Regions from separate parts of the Virgibacillus byunsanensis genome, predicted to be linked through region 2. Evidence: riboswitches for the same ligand, from Rfam matches in the RefSeq annotation. Region 2 holds a riboswitch; each other region holds the start of a gene.
What was found. Region 2 has a riboswitch for cobalamin ahead of ACFQ3N_RS05340 (ABC transporter substrate-binding protein). Riboswitches for the same ligand answer to the same signal wherever they lie in the genome.

Region 1: linked by a shared signal. The riboswitch ahead of ACFQ3N_RS11905 (ribonucleoside-diphosphate reductase subunit alpha) and the one ahead of ACFQ3N_RS05340 (ABC transporter substrate-binding protein) in region 2 are both predicted to bind cobalamin.
Region 3: linked by a shared signal. The riboswitch ahead of ACFQ3N_RS13985 (DUF4430 domain-containing protein) and the one ahead of ACFQ3N_RS05340 (ABC transporter substrate-binding protein) in region 2 are both predicted to bind cobalamin.

The regions. Positions count from the first base shown of each region.
Region 1 covers NZ_JBHTKJ010000031.1:11,937-17,481, forward strand. Annotated here, with positions in the region: gene ACFQ3N_RS11895 (ribonucleotide-diphosphate reductase subunit beta) at 1-663, opposite strand, end outside; gene ACFQ3N_RS11900 (flavodoxin) at 644-1,078, opposite strand; gene ACFQ3N_RS11905 (ribonucleoside-diphosphate reductase subunit alpha) at 1,075-3,300, opposite strand; cobalamin riboswitch at 3,419-3,611, opposite strand; gene ACFQ3N_RS11910 (carbonate dehydratase) at 3,709-4,323, opposite strand; gene ACFQ3N_RS11915 (DUF3231 family protein) at 4,996-5,545, opposite strand, start outside.
Region 2 covers NZ_JBHTKJ010000012.1:24,129-29,673, forward strand. Annotated here, with positions in the region: gene ACFQ3N_RS05330 (ABC transporter ATP-binding protein) at 94-882, opposite strand; gene ACFQ3N_RS05335 (FecCD family ABC transporter permease) at 879-1,883, opposite strand; gene ACFQ3N_RS05340 (ABC transporter substrate-binding protein) at 1,883-2,857, opposite strand; adenosylcobalamin (AdoCbl) riboswitch at 2,981-3,108, opposite strand; gene ACFQ3N_RS05345 (Na+/H+ antiporter NhaC family protein) at 3,538-5,088, opposite strand.
Region 3 covers NZ_JBHTKJ010000037.1:5,215-10,759, reverse strand. Annotated here, with positions in the region: gene ACFQ3N_RS14000 (hypothetical protein) at 1-1,087, opposite strand, end outside; gene sigX (RNA polymerase sigma factor SigX) at 1,084-1,620, opposite strand; gene ACFQ3N_RS13990 (ECF transporter S component) at 2,349-2,852, opposite strand; gene ACFQ3N_RS13985 (DUF4430 domain-containing protein) at 2,858-3,241, opposite strand; cobalamin riboswitch at 3,398-3,579, opposite strand; gene ACFQ3N_RS13980 (ATP-binding protein) at 3,631-5,397, opposite strand; gene ACFQ3N_RS13975 (response regulator transcription factor) at 5,397-5,545, opposite strand, start outside.

The DNA of each region.
Region 1 (5,545 bases), on a different contig from region 2:
TTCATCACGATTAATATAGCTAATCATAGTGGATGTCCCTACCATTTTGTTATTTCTTGCTAGATGATAGAAAAACGCAAATCCTGAATAAAAGAACATACCTTCTAAAAGGGAAGTGTACACCATCGTCTTTAAGATATTTTCCATAGATGGTTCTTCCACAAACGAATTATATTGCTCGATTAAATGCTTGTTTCTTTTTAACAATGCAGGATCTTTGCGTCCTAATTGGAACGATTCATTTTGTTCATCTAAGGAGACAACTGATGACAGGACATAAGAATAGCTCTCATTATGAACCGCTTCCTGCTGGGCAATTACAGCCATAATCGATTGAACAGAAACATCCGTTGCATACAAAGATAAAAGTAATGCGGTTCTGGTTTGCGGCCCGTCTAATGTTGAGAGCAGACCAATTATTCTTAAGTAAGCTTCTTTTTCGGCCTCCGTTAGAGAAGAAAATTGCCGAACATCCCCCGACATATTCACCTCATCAGCCTGCCAGTAATTCCCGATTAACCGTTTATATATTTTGTACCAATGCGGATAAGCAATATCGTTCCAGTTTAATATTCCACTCGATTCTCCGCCAAATAATCCAGTTGATTTATTGGGATGCAGCGGTTCTAGTGTTTTTGCTTTTTCAAGCAAGTGTTTTGGCATCATGAAACACTCCTTCCACCCATTTTTCTACTAGTTGTTCTTGGCTTCCCCGTGGTGATTGCTCTATTTTCAACCCTGTCCATCTACTTTGGTAAAATGTTTCAAGCTTATCTACAGCTTTACAAAATAGAGCATCCCCACCAAATTGCGTATCACCTGTACCAAAAACGGCTACATTTCGAGGCTTGTAGCCCACTTCCAACACGAAATCCTTCACTTCATCTGGTGTTTGCCCCTTATCCCAAGTAAAAGTTCCAAGAAAAATATAATCGTATACTGCTGCGTTAACTGGTCGGTCTATGCCAATTCGGTGCCTAACTATTGTGCACCTATCTTCTGTTAATTTTCGTTCAATGATTTCTGCTACTTCTGTTGTGTTTCCGCTGTACGATAAGTATGCTAGTAAAATCTTCAACTTTCACACCACTCACATTCTTCTATATCATTCGAGGATGAACGTACATAATACGTTGTTTTCAATCCTTCCTTCCATGCTTGTAAATGCAAATCTAGTAACACGGAGGCCTTTATTGTATTTGGTACATAAAAGTTAAATGAAATACTTTGATCGATATGCTTTTGTCGTGCTGCATTTTGTCTAACAGACCAGCGTTGATCCAATATATAGGCAGATCTTCGATAGATATCATATGTTTTGTGATTCAAATCAGGTGCAGTCGTCGGTATTTTGAAATCCTTTTTTTCTTCGCTATAAAATGTATTAAAAATCGGATCGATACTAGCAGTAGACCCCGCGATCATCGAGGTTGTAGAGTTTGGCGCAACTGCCATAAGATACCCATTACGAATTCCATATTGAGCAACATCATTTCTTAACGCAAGCCACTTTTCATCAGAATAACCTTTTTGTGAAAAATAAGCTCCCGTATGCCATTTACTTCCTGCAAAGCAGGGATAATTTCCTTTTTCTTTACTTAACTCCATACTATTTGTAATCGTTAAATAGGCAATTTTCTCATATAACTCATCTGCATAATTAACCGCTTCATCTGATTCCCATTTCAGGTTTTCAAGTGCTAAAAGATGATGCCAGCCAAAGGTGCCAAGCCCTATTGCCCGATATTTCTGATTCGTTAACTGTGTTTGCTTAATTGGTAATGTATTAATATCAATGACATTATCAAGCATGCGTATTTGGATCTTGATGAGACGCTCCAATATATCATCAGGAACCGCTCTCCCTAAATTAATGGAACTCAAATTACATACCACATAGTCACCGGATTTATACTTTTTAACGATCGTGTTATCATTTTCCAGAAATTCCTCCAAAAATTCAGTTGGAGACTGATTCTGGGTTATTTCCGTACATAAATTGGAACAGTAGATGATCCCTTTATGATGATTACTATTCTGTCTATTCACTTCATCACGATAAAACATGAACGGTGTACCTGACTCCAGTTGGGATTTCATAATTCGTTTCATGATTTCAATAGCAGGAATCTTCTTTTTGGATAACAATTTCGAATCTACACATTCCTGATATCGTTCACGCCAGGACCCTCGGGTTTTTTCTTCATCATAAAAATCTTCCAGTGAGTATCCCATCACTTGACGAACTTCATGTGGGTCAAATAAATACCAGTCACCACGCTTGTCCACTTGCTCCATAAAATAATCAGGCAGACTCACGCCAGTAAAAATATCATGGGCACGTAAACGGTCATCCCCATTATTCAGTTTCAAATCAAGAAAAGCTTCAATATCCATATGCCAAATATCTAGGTAGATGGCAATGGCGCCTTTACGCGTACCTAATTGGTCCACATTAACAGCAGTATTATTGAGCTGTTTAATCCACGGAACGACACCACTGCTCATACCAGTATATCCTTTAATCGAACTGCCTCGACTACGGATTTTCCCCATGTATACACCAATACCTCCACCGTTTTTAGAAAGCTTGGCAATATCGGTGTTACTATCATAAATCGATTGAAGACTATCATCGACTGTATCAATGAAACAACTGGATAGTTGCCCATGTGATTTTCCTGCATTGGTTAGAGTTGGGGTAGCAACCGTCATATAAAGATTACTCAATGCCCAATATGCTTCGGTTACTAATTGGCTCCGTTTCGATAAAGGTTCATCCTGCATGACATACATCGCAATAATCATCCAACGCTCTTGTGGAAGCTCATATGTATTTTTTTCGTAATCCGTGGCTAAGTATCTTGTTGCCAATGTAAACAGACCTAAATAATCAAACAGCAAATCACGCTTTGGATCGATTTGCTCTGCAAGATAATCAATTTCTTCTTTCGTATATTTGGTGATGATCTTATTTGCATAAATTCCTTTTTCTGTCAGGGTTTGGATAAGTTCATAAAAATTCCCATACCGAATAGCGGCATCATAATGTCGATTTTCTGCTGCCTGGCGGTACAGGTCCTGTAAGTATAATCGACTTGCTACATACGTCCAGTCAGGGGTGGATTCATCTATATTTTCAAGTGCTAATTTAATTAGACTTTCATACATTTCCTCTCGATTTGATAATAACTTCAAAGCCTTTTTCTGGTAAGCGTCTACATCCAGATCCAACCCTCTCACTGCTTTGTCAATAATATGATTTATTTCCTGTTCAGGTTTTGTTGTTGTGATTGTCATACTAATTCCTCCCTTTTTTCCCCATTAAAAAACGCTCACCCAAAGGATGAACGGTTAAAAAACGATAGAAATTACGTATCTATATCTCTACCGTTTCAACTTCTCTCACCCCGGAGAAATGAAACTACAAGTTATGGCAGGTCTCCTGACTTGTGCTTCTGCCTACTAGAGCCCTTCCCGTATCATAGCCGTAAAGCATGTGATACAGTGGATTACTCGTTCGTCCACACTTACAGTTGCGGGGGCAGTCCTAGATTTGAACTAGGTTCCCTTTTAAGACAACGTGTGTCACCTTAACTCGTAATTACTATATATAGTTGCTTGCATTTTTATTTTACCAATATATTGTATTTAAATCCTATCATAGAAAAAATAACTTCGCAATGATTATTTCCGATAGGCAGTAAGTTATGAAAATGCTAACGGAGTATTTTCATAGTATGATTTGCCTAATCGATAATAATGGTCAACAATTTCCTGATTAAGATTTTTATGTTCTTCAGGTACCATTGGAAGTTGATCTGCATCCTCTTGTTTCCATACAGAATAGCCAGGTGGAACAAAACGATTATCAGCTATCGTTACTCTGTTTGTTACCGTTGCACCATGCATAACTACACAGTTTCGTCCAATTACTGCATCATAAATATTAGCATGTTGTCCTACAAATGTATTACGTCCAATAAATAATGGTCCGTGTACTGCTGCATGATGTAATACACTGATCTCCCCCTCTAAGTAAACACCCCATTTCCTGCCGTCGATTTCCACATGCGCACTCCCCGGATGAACGTGCATTAATACATAATCCTGTATATTAGTATACGGACCAATATAGTAAGGATATCCTGAATCTGCTCGAAGTAAGTTTTTAAATCCTATATAAACGTCATCATCTATCGTAATATCACCGATTACGGTCGATTCGGTACCAATTACTGCCTTGTTACTAATTGTAGGATAACTTATATTTTTGACCTCTTGAACTGGGGGATTTTGATATATTATTGGTTTTTGTACCATAGCGAACACCTCCTATTTATCTATCCATACCTAGGTTATGTATAAAAAAGGTAAATAGTTCGATGTAATAAGAAAAGCGTAAGCGCCCTGAAAGACACGACCGCATAAGCAAAACGGCTGGAGAAAGGTAGTTTTTCCTTTCGCAAGACGGATTGCTTATGTCGCGAGTGGCTGGGCGCTGGAGCTAGACATGGCTCTTGCTGACAAGAAACTTTATAGTACCAAAATTTTATACTTTCCTTACCTTTTAGAAAACTTGGCTTATCGCCAAGCCTTAATGGCGAAAGCCTTAGTTGCACTTATGTAGATAAGAAAGTTTTATACTTTCCTATCTACTAATAAAAGCTAGAAGCGCCCTTACAGGCTAAGTTCGCCACGTCCTTGAAAAAGTAAAGCACTTTTTCTGCGTGCGATGTTTCTCATTGAAGCTTTCCTTGTCCTGTGGCAACGCCTGTAACTAGCACGTCCTGTGCGTCATAGCGACGTATGGGCTGCGCACGCATAGCGGGTGGGTCGTTGCCACAGAGCGACAAAGTTAGTCTATCTTTCTTAAAGGAACATGCCCCTTCATAGGCTCCTAATTTTATAATTTAAGTAATTAAAAAACCCAGCACATTTATAATATGCGCGGGGTAATGACCTTCATAGGATACAGGGTTATTGGGGAAATAGTTAATTTTTTGGAGATCCGGGTGGATAATAAAAGGGCGGCACCTTTAACCATCCGCGTTTTCGCATTAGCGTTTTTAATGTTGTTCCTAACACAACCCATTCCGAATAAAAGTTCAACCAAACCATCCCAATATCATTTCGAATCGAATCCCCTTGTCCTTTTGCACATGCTTGCATGCATACGATTAATTTAAATGCTACTCCATTAGCAATCTCATCATCTGTTAGCTTTACACCGAGCGGAATTTCATTGGGCTCTGATTTAGGTTTTGCTGAAGTTACATCTGGTAAGGGAATACCCTCTTCTTTCATAATCGTACTTAATTTTTTAATATGTGATTCACACTGCTTGATCACATCATTTAACATTTCTTTTACTTCATCATCTGTCGTTGTATTCAAACCTATTTCTTCATATCGTATAAATTCTTCTACCATGGTAATATATTTCCAACAATCCCCTGCTTCAATGATATTAAATGGTGATTTAGGTTCATTTGTGTTATCAACTGCAGTTTTAAGCAAATTCCATGCTGCTTCAAATGGATTT
Region 2 (5,545 bases):
GATGGGAACATCAAAATATTTCAAACTAGGCCCACTTATTCATCCTATTGAATAAGTGGAAAATGCCGTAAATAATGCCTCTTGAATGATAAACTACAATCTATCAAGAATAATCTGCGGTGCCATCAACTGTCTTGGATGCTCTATGACGATTGGCTGTGTTCCATAGACAGTTTTGATGATTCTTTCTTGAACTACCTCTTCTGGTGAACCTATCTTTTGAATCCTGCCATCCTTCATCAGGATAAGTCTGGTGCAATACATAGAAGCAAGGTTAAGGTCATGTAGAATCACGACTACTGTATGTTGACTTTTTTTTTGCCATTTCCTAATCAATTCCATCATTTGCAGCTGATGACCGATATCAAGATAGGTCGTAGGTTCATCTAGCATAAGTATTTCTGGTTCCTGAGCCAATACCTGTCCTAAGGCAATTCGCTGCTTTTCTCCACCACTCAGGTGATTAATAACCTCATTTTCAAGGTGATCTATGTGTAATCTTTCCATTATCTCATAAGCAATATCGTATTCCCAGTTCGCTTCCATATTAACTTCATCGCCAAGCCAATTTTGATAAGGATATCGACCCATCTCGATCATTTCTCGAACAGTAAAACCAACTGGGGGAATCCCTTCTTGTTGAAGAACAGCAAGAATTTTTGCTAGATCCTTTGTTTTGTACTTTTTGAGCAACTTCCCTTTGATTTGGACAGTCCCGCTAGTCGGCTTCTCAGCTCCTGATAATAATTTCATGAGTGTTGACTTGCCGCAACCATTTGGCCCGATAATCCCCACGATTTCATTGGGCTCAATCGTCAAGTCTAGTGGCTGTAAAACTTCCTTCGAATTATATTTTTTCGATAAATTTTTTGCAACAATCATAGATGAACTCCTTTACTGCCCTTTTTCAATAAGTAAGCAAAGAAAGGTGCTCCTAACAAGGAAGTTACGACACCTAAGGGTATTTCTTTGGGCATTAAGGCCATTCTTGCAATTGTATCTGCCCAAAGCACATAAATAGAACCTCCAAAAATGGAGAGGGGGAGGATTAGTCGGTAATCAGGACCGACAATCAATCTGATCAAATGCGGAACAACCAACCCAACAAAACCTATCACACCCGATACCGATACGGCGGAGGCTGTTAGTAATGTTGAGGTTACTAGAACGATCATTTTTGTCCTCTCTACCTGAACGCCCAAGTGAAGGGCAGTCCTTTCACCTAATGTAAATAAATTTAAAGCCCTTCCTTGTGATAGTATAATAATAATTCCAATTAGCAGATAAGGTGCCATGATTTGCGAGTATTCCCATCCTTTTAGAGTTAAACTCCCCATCATCCAGAAAATAATTTCGTTTAACACTGTCCCTGACATGGAAACCATTAATGAGATGATCGATCCTAAAAAAGCTTGTACAATTACGCCTGCTAAAATTAACGTTTCTTTTTTCATCTGACCACTTTTCTTCGCAATAAATATGACAAAAAACAACGTAAGTACCCCAGTAATAAACGCTACAATAGGTATGGAATATTTGCCAAATAGTGTAGATTGGAGCCCGAACAAAATAATGAAAGCCGCACCTATTGAAGCACCTGAAGAAACACCCAATATGTAAGGATCTGCTAATGGATTTCTCAGTACCCCTTGAAAACCCGCTCCTGCAACAGCCAATGCCGCACCTACTAAAATTGCTAGTACAATTCTTGGTAAACGAACCTGAAGGATGATTGCCCGACTTACCTCGTCACCTCCACCAAAAAGAGTAGACCATACCTCAGTGATTGGAATCATAGAAGACCCTATTGATAAGCTCATTGTAATTGAAAAAAGAAGGAGCAGAGTTGCCCCTCCTACAAAGAGAACTAATTTCTTTTTCATCATTCTGCCGAGTCGGGATGAATTGCTTCAAAGACTTCAATTAAACTTTCAGTAATACGTGGACCGACACGGCTTGCTTTAACTGAATCTATTCCAATAACCCGCTCATTTTTGACGGCATCAATGACATTCCAGCCGTCTCTTGATAAAATCTGTTCCTTGCTATCCTCTGTTGCACCCTCTTCACCAGAAGTGAAAAGTATAACTTCAGGGTTTCTCTTAATAACTTCTTCAGGATTTACTTCAAACCATCCATCAATATCTGCAAAAATGTTTTCTCCACCAGCTAAAGTAATAAGATCATTGGAGAATTCGCCCGACCCAAAGGACCAGCCTTTCGAGTACTCAGCGTACACTTTTTTCGGCTCAACGCTAGCCACCTTACTTTTTACGTAATCAAGATCTTCCTTCATTTCATCGACAACGGTTTGCGCTTTCTCTTGATTATTTAAAATTACTCCAATTCCTTGGACATCCTCTATTACTTCTTTTATTGACTGTGGGTTTGAACCAAAGACCTTAAAGCCTTTTGCTCTTAATTCTTCAGCTACTTCTACCTGTAGACCAGAATTAATAAAAACAACATCGGGTTGTAAGGCAATCAGTTCTTCCTCATTTATTCCCGAGTATGTACTTCCTAGTTTTGGCAAATCAGCTGTCTCAACAGGGAAATCAGAGGAATCATCAACAGCTAAAATCTCTTCTCCAGCCCCAACTGCAAATAAAATCTCTGTACCGCTTGGAATTAATGAAACTAGTTTAGTAGGTTCTGAGTCAAAAGTAACATCTGTTCCAGTAGCATCCGTAACGGTTAGTGGATACTGCGTTACTGAGTTATTCTCTTTCTCTTCACTTGCTTCAGCCTTTTTTGCCTCCGCTTCCGTATCATCAATCTGGTCTTGATTAGAATCTTCTTTAACTCCCTCCTGGTTGTTACACCCAACAAGTGCTGTAGTTAACATGAATACAAACAAAAAACTGATAATTTTTCTAAACAATTTGTTCACCCTTACCTTTCTTTTCCTAGTGTGATTTATCCTTAGTAAAGCAAAAAAGCCTCTGACATGAAGGCAGAGGTTGGCAGGGCATAGTAATCCCATAGCCATCCTTTTACCTCGAAGGATTTGACTAAAAAATAATGGGGATGTATCTGGCTTTAACAGTTGCGGGACAGCTTCGGAGTTCCACCGAAATTCCATCATCCATTATTTTTATTCATTTGATAAGGTAAAGCTAGAAAGCACTACAAATATCAGATAAAAAATCAAAATAGTGAAATATGCATTATCCGATTATTAAAGCATTTTAAATCTTATCTCTATTAATATATCTCTAATACTTTATTAAATCAACCAATTCATTTTACTCAATTTTCACAGCGTAAAAATAATATCTAATCGTTATCTGATATAACACTTTCCGTACTTCATTATGCACCTTGACAAAATTAATTATAAAAGAAAAGCACCTCCGCTTTTGGTATAGTTTAATTGTCGAAAAAAACTACCAAAAAGAAGAGGTGCCTCGTACTAGGATAGCGGATAATGACCTAAATAATTACCTACCAAAAGAATTAAAATCTGCATTTAATGACTTAAAGTTTCTTCAACACGTAAGGATCGCTGGAATCACAAAGGACTTTGGGTTCTCTTGATTAAGCGCCAATTCTTTCTTCTGCTTCCAGATGCTTTCTCTCATCTCGATTACCCAAATAACGAAACACAAAGAATTGAATAATGATACCAGAAATCAATAAAACAATACTGCTTCCAATCAATGAGTAAGATAAATATAAAACTCCCGCAATCCCCGCAGGCACAAGTGCGTATGGAATCTGAGTGTTAACGTGAGCAATATGATCCGACCCAGCAAAGATTGATGCCATGACAGTTGTATCAGATATAGGCGAGACATGATCCCCGAAAATAGCTCCAGCAAAAATTGCCCCGATAACGATAGGAATTAGATCTTCTCCCCCTAGCGTAAATGCTAGTGGAACTGCAATTGGGGTTAGAATTGACATTGTTCCCCACGATGTACCCGTTGCGAAAGCAATAAACATTCCTATAACAAAAACCAAGAATGGCACAAGTGTAGCAGTCATCCAGCTTTGTGTCGCGTTTACTACAAATTCAGCAGTACCAAGCTCAGATGTAACGGTGCCAATCGACCAAGCTAACACGATAATCACGAGTGCTGGAAGCATTGTTCGAATACCACCCAGCAAAGTATCTTCACACTTTTTTAGCCCCATACCTTGGATGAGAGCCAGCACAATACCTACCAATGTCATGGCAAAAGCCCCCCATGTTAGAGCAACTGCAACATCCGTATCTGCTAGAGCATCCATGAGTGATTTTCCTGTAGATCCACCACCTGAGTACCACAAACCCCATACACTTACCGAAATAAGTGTTACAAGTGGAAGGACAAAATTCCATACACTTCCTTCTTTCTTGTAAGGTTCTCCTAAATCCTGTTCAATAGATGACAAAGGCGTAGAACCATCCGGTATTAATTTTCCAGTCGATTGAGCCCTACGTTCTGCTTTTGCCATAGGACCAAAATCTTTTCCGATAATAATCATCGGAACAGCTGCAAGACATAAAATTGCGTAAAAATTCCACGGAATCGATTGCAAGAAGGCGAAGTAAGGTTCTATACCGATGATGCTTGCACTAGCAATTGCTGCTGCAATCAAGGAAACTTGAAAACCAATCCAATCAGAAACAGGTCCAATTGTTGCCATCGGTGAGGCTGTTGAGTCAAGAATGTAGGATAACTTTTCTCTTGAAACTTTATGTTTTGCGGTGATATCTTTTGAAGCATTTCCAACAATAACAGAGTTCACGTAATCATTAAAAAATATGACAATTCCTAAGAGATATGGCAAAAATAGTACCCTTTTTCTAGTAGTTAATTTTTTCTCCAGAACTTTTATAAGTCCTTCCGAGCCACCAGTTTTAAACATAAATGCTGCCCCTGTACCAAGTAACGCAGTCATCACGAGAAAGCGTGCATTCCATGGATCAATCATTACATCCTTCATCCATGTGAAGGTGACACTTACCGCTTGGAACGGATTACCTCCAGCTGCAATTAATCCACCTACCCAAATACTGATAAAAAGAGAAAACAAAACCCGTTTTGTAACAATTGCCAATACCACTGCAACAATTGGTGGTATTACGGATAAAAAATCCATACATTGTTCCCCATTTCTTTTTATTATTTGAAGTTCTACACATAGAACCCCTTCGGATTTGTTCCGTCAAATTCGACAACATTTCATCTACAAGGCTGAATTCAACTATTTACTTCACAAGCAAAAACCCCATTTCTCTAATTACCTAACAACAACTCGTCTCCTCCCTATAAACCCTTTAATGTTGTGACACTTTCCCCTCCTACCTTAAATAGATTTAATAGTATTATATAATACTATTAATATAAAATGTTAATATTCTGATATTTTGTAATCTTATCATAGATTTAGTGATATGAGTAGGTAAACTATTTTAGATTTAATAAAAAAACTTATGCAATAGGATAGGAAAGGTTTCTTTCTTATCTGCTAAAAAAAAGGGAACCATAACTATCTATGGTTTCCTTCATAATTTAAACTGTTATCCTATATCCGTACGTACAACTTGCTCCCTTGC
Region 3 (5,545 bases), on a different contig from region 2:
TTAAAACCGCATCAACCATATTAAGCGTTACTTGATCATTTATTAATTCAGTTTCATCTGTAAATCGTATAACAAGCTGACTTTCATTCATTTGAGTAGAAAAGTTGATATCCTCAGGTATTGATTTATAAACGCTAAATTCCTCTTCATCATTTTTCATTTCTTGAAATGCCTCTTCTAATGTCAAGGGATCTTGTTGGATGATTGGTATTAAAAAATCCCTTTTTTCCGCTGATGCATTATAAACTTTATAAATTTCATTTTCACTGGACTCAATAGGCATCTCTTCTAGGTTGCCGATTGGTCCTAAGTCAACACCTGGACTTTCTTCTGTAGTAAATAAAATTTTATCAATCTGATATGGTCGAAACATCCTGGATAAGCTATCTTCAAACAAATTTGGATTAGCTGAACCTTCTCCAATGGAAAATCCAGCAGGAAAGTCCATTACTACTTGATCATTCGATTGTTCTATCTCGAAAGTAACATTATCAAATTTGTATTCACTTATACCCCATTCATGCTCGTTCAGATAATTATCCAATTCATTATAATAAACTTCGAGATCATCTGTTTTAGGAGCCATGATAGATAAAGGAATAACATATTGTGCTTGATTATCGGCAACAGCTACATGAATAATCGTATACGCCTCATTTGGTTCATGAACAACATAATGCTCAGGTTGTTTATCCAGTAAACTAATTTCGGGTTCGGCTTGATCTAAATCTGCTGATGATCCTTCTTCTTCACCTTCATAGGATTCCATAGTGGAATTTTCATTATTTTCCATGCTTTCATCTGAGGAGGATGTATCAAATGCTCTATCTGTGGATTCTTCCCCACCTGTATCATTCATATTATTATTTAATAACGAAGGAAGCATTACTACAACTAACATAATTGCAAAAACAGTGCTTGCAACTGGTATAAGTGCATTCCTTTTACTCTTTTTTGAAGCTGTTTCACCTTTTGTTTTTGAGGAGATACGCTGATAAAGTTCTTCTTTTGTTTGGCTATCTTTTACTTCAGGTAATTCATTCAAACTTTTTATAATTTGCTGATCCGTCTTATTACGTGATTTCATAAAGTATCTCCTCCTTCCTGTTGTTCTTCACTCACATATTTCCTTAGTGTTTTTAATCCTCTATGCTGAGTTGTCTTAACTTTGCTTATACTAAAATTTAATATGTCAGCAGTCTCCTGAATGGAAAATGACTGTATGTAACGTAAAATCAATACACTCTTTTGATCGGGACTACATCGATCGAGATGGTGATATACCTTCTTCAATTCCTCATTTTGTATTGTAATTTCATCTGGCAATGGTTGTTTATCTTGTATAAATTCTCCTTTTTCTTGCCAGTCAAAAAAATCAGTGATTCGATTTCGCTTTCTTTTTTGTGCACGAAAATAATCAATTGTCTTATGTCTAGCTATAGAGAATAACCACGTTTTTAACGTACTATCACCTTTAAAAGACGTATAAGAATGCATTACTTTTATATAAACTTCCTGAACGAGGTCTTCTGTGGTTTCTTTGTCTTTAACCATATAAAAAATAAACTGATATAAATCCTGATGATACTTGTCGTATATTTCATCAAAAACGGCCTTCATAAAGATCCTCCGTTCACCCATTTAGTCGTTTCAACACCAAAAATGTTACACTATATTTCTATAATATTAAAGAATAAGAAAAATACCAACCATTATTTGGTTGGTATTTTTAAATATAGGTTCATTTCGTAAGTTTTGTTACTTTTTTAATCCTCACAATTGATATATAATGCGACATAAATTCAGATAATGGTTAGTGCTTTTACTCGCTCTGGAAATACATTTAGCGCATCTTAGGGCGGCTGGTGAACCACCACGTGCTGAAGCACTTTAGTGTCTCACCTATGCCTATCCTCCCGCAGAACAAGGGAAGCCACGGCAGGATTACATCGCACGCAGAAAAAGTGATTTCCTTTTTCAAGGAGTCTTCGTGTATTTCCGCCGCTGGTATAGCGTCCAGAATAAAACAACATCTTGAATTTCGTTTTTTTAAGGTAAACTGCCACTTTTATGATGGTTGCTTTTCGCTGCGGGCAGTCGACTCTAAAGGAATAGCACGTGTCCGAAGAGCGCTTTTTGCTTCTGAGGATGGCTGAGGCCGTGCCCACGGAAAGCGAAGTGTTCTGCCGAAGCGGTTGTATAGCACTCATAGATGGAGAAAGCAAATCCTCGAGTAAGTTATGTCGCAATCTACATCAATTGTGGAAAAATGACAGCCTAAATATAAATAGTTAATTATCAAATTTTGTAGACTTTTGACTTATTGGAAAATCCAAATAGTGCACCATTCAACCATGAAATTTATTAATTCTTGAACGTGTAAAAAAATGTGAAATAATTGGATAGATCAGGATGATGAATACCGCATTCCCTACTGCGTGATACGTATCAAATGGTAATCCTGCAAGATAATACGGTAAAAACTTACCAGTTATTTGATAGCTGGTTAACGAAATAACAAATCCATAGAGATAGCCACTAAAAATAGAGAAAATCACGATTAAATAGATAGGGATTCTTATAGGTAATTTACCTAGCAGACCACTTATTAACCCTATTAATCCCCATGAGATCACTTGCCAAATTGACCATATTCCCATGCCCAAAAGCATGTTTGACAAAAATGTAGTCAATACAGCTAGAAATATAGCTGCAACAGGACCTAAAAATAAACCACATATAATAATTAATGCTGTTACTGGCTGAAGGTTTGGTAAAAACGAAAAAGTAAATCTCCCCACGACAGCCATAGCTGCTAATAAAGCCAGTAATGTTATTTTATACGTAGTCAACTACATCATTCCCAGGCCTGAAGGTCGAACGTTACACGATCATCAACTTGTAACTCTAATTCATTAGCACCTACAGCTCCCATTTCATCGTTCACAAAAAACATCCAAGCCTTTTGTTCACCTTCTTCAGGAGCCTCTCCTTCAATAGAAGTAATAAAACCCTCATCTTCTTCAATATCAAAATTTTCCTGCATTACATCCATTAAAATAGCCCCATCCTCAATAGGCACCTCTTTTTCTGTGACTATTTCTTCTCCATTATCCTTTGAAATAGTTATGTCAACTGAACCTTCATTTTCTTCACTACTACTCGTATCATCAGAAGCACAACCCATCAATAAACCAAATACTAGTAATAACGCTGTTAATTTAAAAAACATTTTGTTCATCTTTCTCATTCCTCCACTATTTTTATTGAGGAGACTGGCATTGGACAACCAAAAAAGCTAACCCTTCTCACAAGAGTTAGCAATAGTAGACGACAATCGATACATTATAAATCCATATGTATTCGGTTGTCCCAATTGCTTAACATCCTCGAAGCATTGAAACAGTTAAACATGGCAGGTCTACTGACTTGTGATTTTAACCTACTTTAAGTCCCTTCCCATATAAATGTTCATATAGTGGCTATCACTTATTTCGTATCACTTACAGTTGCGAGGACAGTTCTAGTTTTTCACTAGATTCCCTTTTAAGCAAATGCACCAAATTCAAAATATTATATTCGGTTTCATTACAACTATCATCATATCATAATGCACTCTAAAATCAATATTTATTTTGCTGTAGGTGTAGGTATTTTAAATGTAAATGTCGTTCCTTCATTTACTTTACTATTCACTGAAATAGATCCATTGTGAGCATCAATTATGTTTTTAGCAATCGCTAGCCCTAAACCAGTCCCTTTTTTCTTAAGGTTTCTAGTTCTGGATTTATCAGCTTTATAAAACCGCTCAAATACAAAGGGAAGATCTTCCTCAACTATACCACTGCCATTATCTTCAATTGCTACTACTAATTGTTCATTGCATTCCACTGAAATATTTACATAGCCATTGTCATTCGTATGTCTAATGGCATTATCAATTAAATTGGTAAAAACTTGTTCTATTCTGTCAGGATCAATTGCAATTGCATCAGTTTTAATATTTTTTATAAGATTCAGTTCTACTGAGTTATCTTCTGCCAATCCACTAAACTTCTTCGTTATTCGATCAACAAATGCTTCTACGTTAATCGGTTCTTTATTTAATTGGATATGTCCAGCTTCCATTCGAGCAAGATCCAATAATTCATTTACCAGGCGACCCATTCGTAATGATTCTTCATAAATAATTTGAGCTAATTCGTTTTTCTCATCTTTACTTTCTGCCACATCATCTACAATAGCCTCACTATAGCCTTGTAGCATCGAAATAGGTGTGCGCAGCTCATGTGAAACGTTAGCAATAAAGTCTTTTCTCAATTTATCTAGGCGTCGTTCTTCCGTCATATCACGGATTACAGCTACAGCACCCCGTACAAACGTTTGATCATATAATGGAGTCATAATCATAACCCAAGTACGTCCTTGTAGATTAATCTCCCGTAAGGTTTCTTTTTCTCCCTCAATTACTTCTTGTAAAATTTGATTAAGTGGTTCTGGAAGTTTTTTGTTATCTTCATTAATGGTTATATTATGTTCAAAATACCAATCCTCAATAAACCGTTCAGCTGGGGGATTCGTTACAATCATATCTCCATTTCGATTAAGTGTAATCACACCATCTGCCATAGAACTCACAATACTGGATAATTGCTCTTTTTCCTGCCTCAACGCATTTATGTGAAACTTTAATTGCCTTCCCATTCTATTAAAAGCCATTGCCAACCCACCAATTTCGTCATGGGTTAATATCGGTACTTTTGTGTTAAATTCTCCTCTTGTTAAGTCAAATGCAGCTTCTCGCATTTTGATTAGTGGTGCTGTAATACGTGTTGAAAGGAAAAATGCAAAAATAGTAGTTAAAATAATTGCTATACCAGCTGCTAGGAAAATTATTTTTGTCGTTTCTGCCTTTGTCTGATCAACAACATCAAGTGATTGATAAACAAAAACAGCACCATTAACTCCAGAGACTGGTGTACCTACGATCATTACCTCTGCATCACTATTTGGCAGCATCATTTGTTTTTTCACTTGTTCATTTTTTGATAAAATGGTAGTCAAATCTTCTTCATTCTGAAACCATTCTTCTTCTAATTCTAATAAGTTTTGATCATTACTGTTTGAGGTCCACACAGAACCATCATTAAAAATGATAGCTATACGACTAGCTGGGTCTTTCACGCGTTCTGTTGTTTCAAATAGTAATGATTTATCATCATATTGTTCTACCATCACAGAAACTTTAGTCGCTGTTTGCATCATGTCTTTCTCAGCTTCTTCTATGTGGAACGTTTCAAAAAACTCTAATAGAAAAATGGTTAATATAAATAATACAAAAGAAACTAGCAATAAGATAGTTATTGCTAGTTTTCCTACTACACTACGCCAAAACATTATGCATCATCTACCTCAAATTTGTATCCAACTCCCCAAACAGTTACAATCATCTTTGATGCCTCTTTGGAAACGTTGTTTAACTTCTCTCTAAGCCTTTTTACATGTGTATCTACTGTACGTAAATCACCAAAAAATTCATATTGCC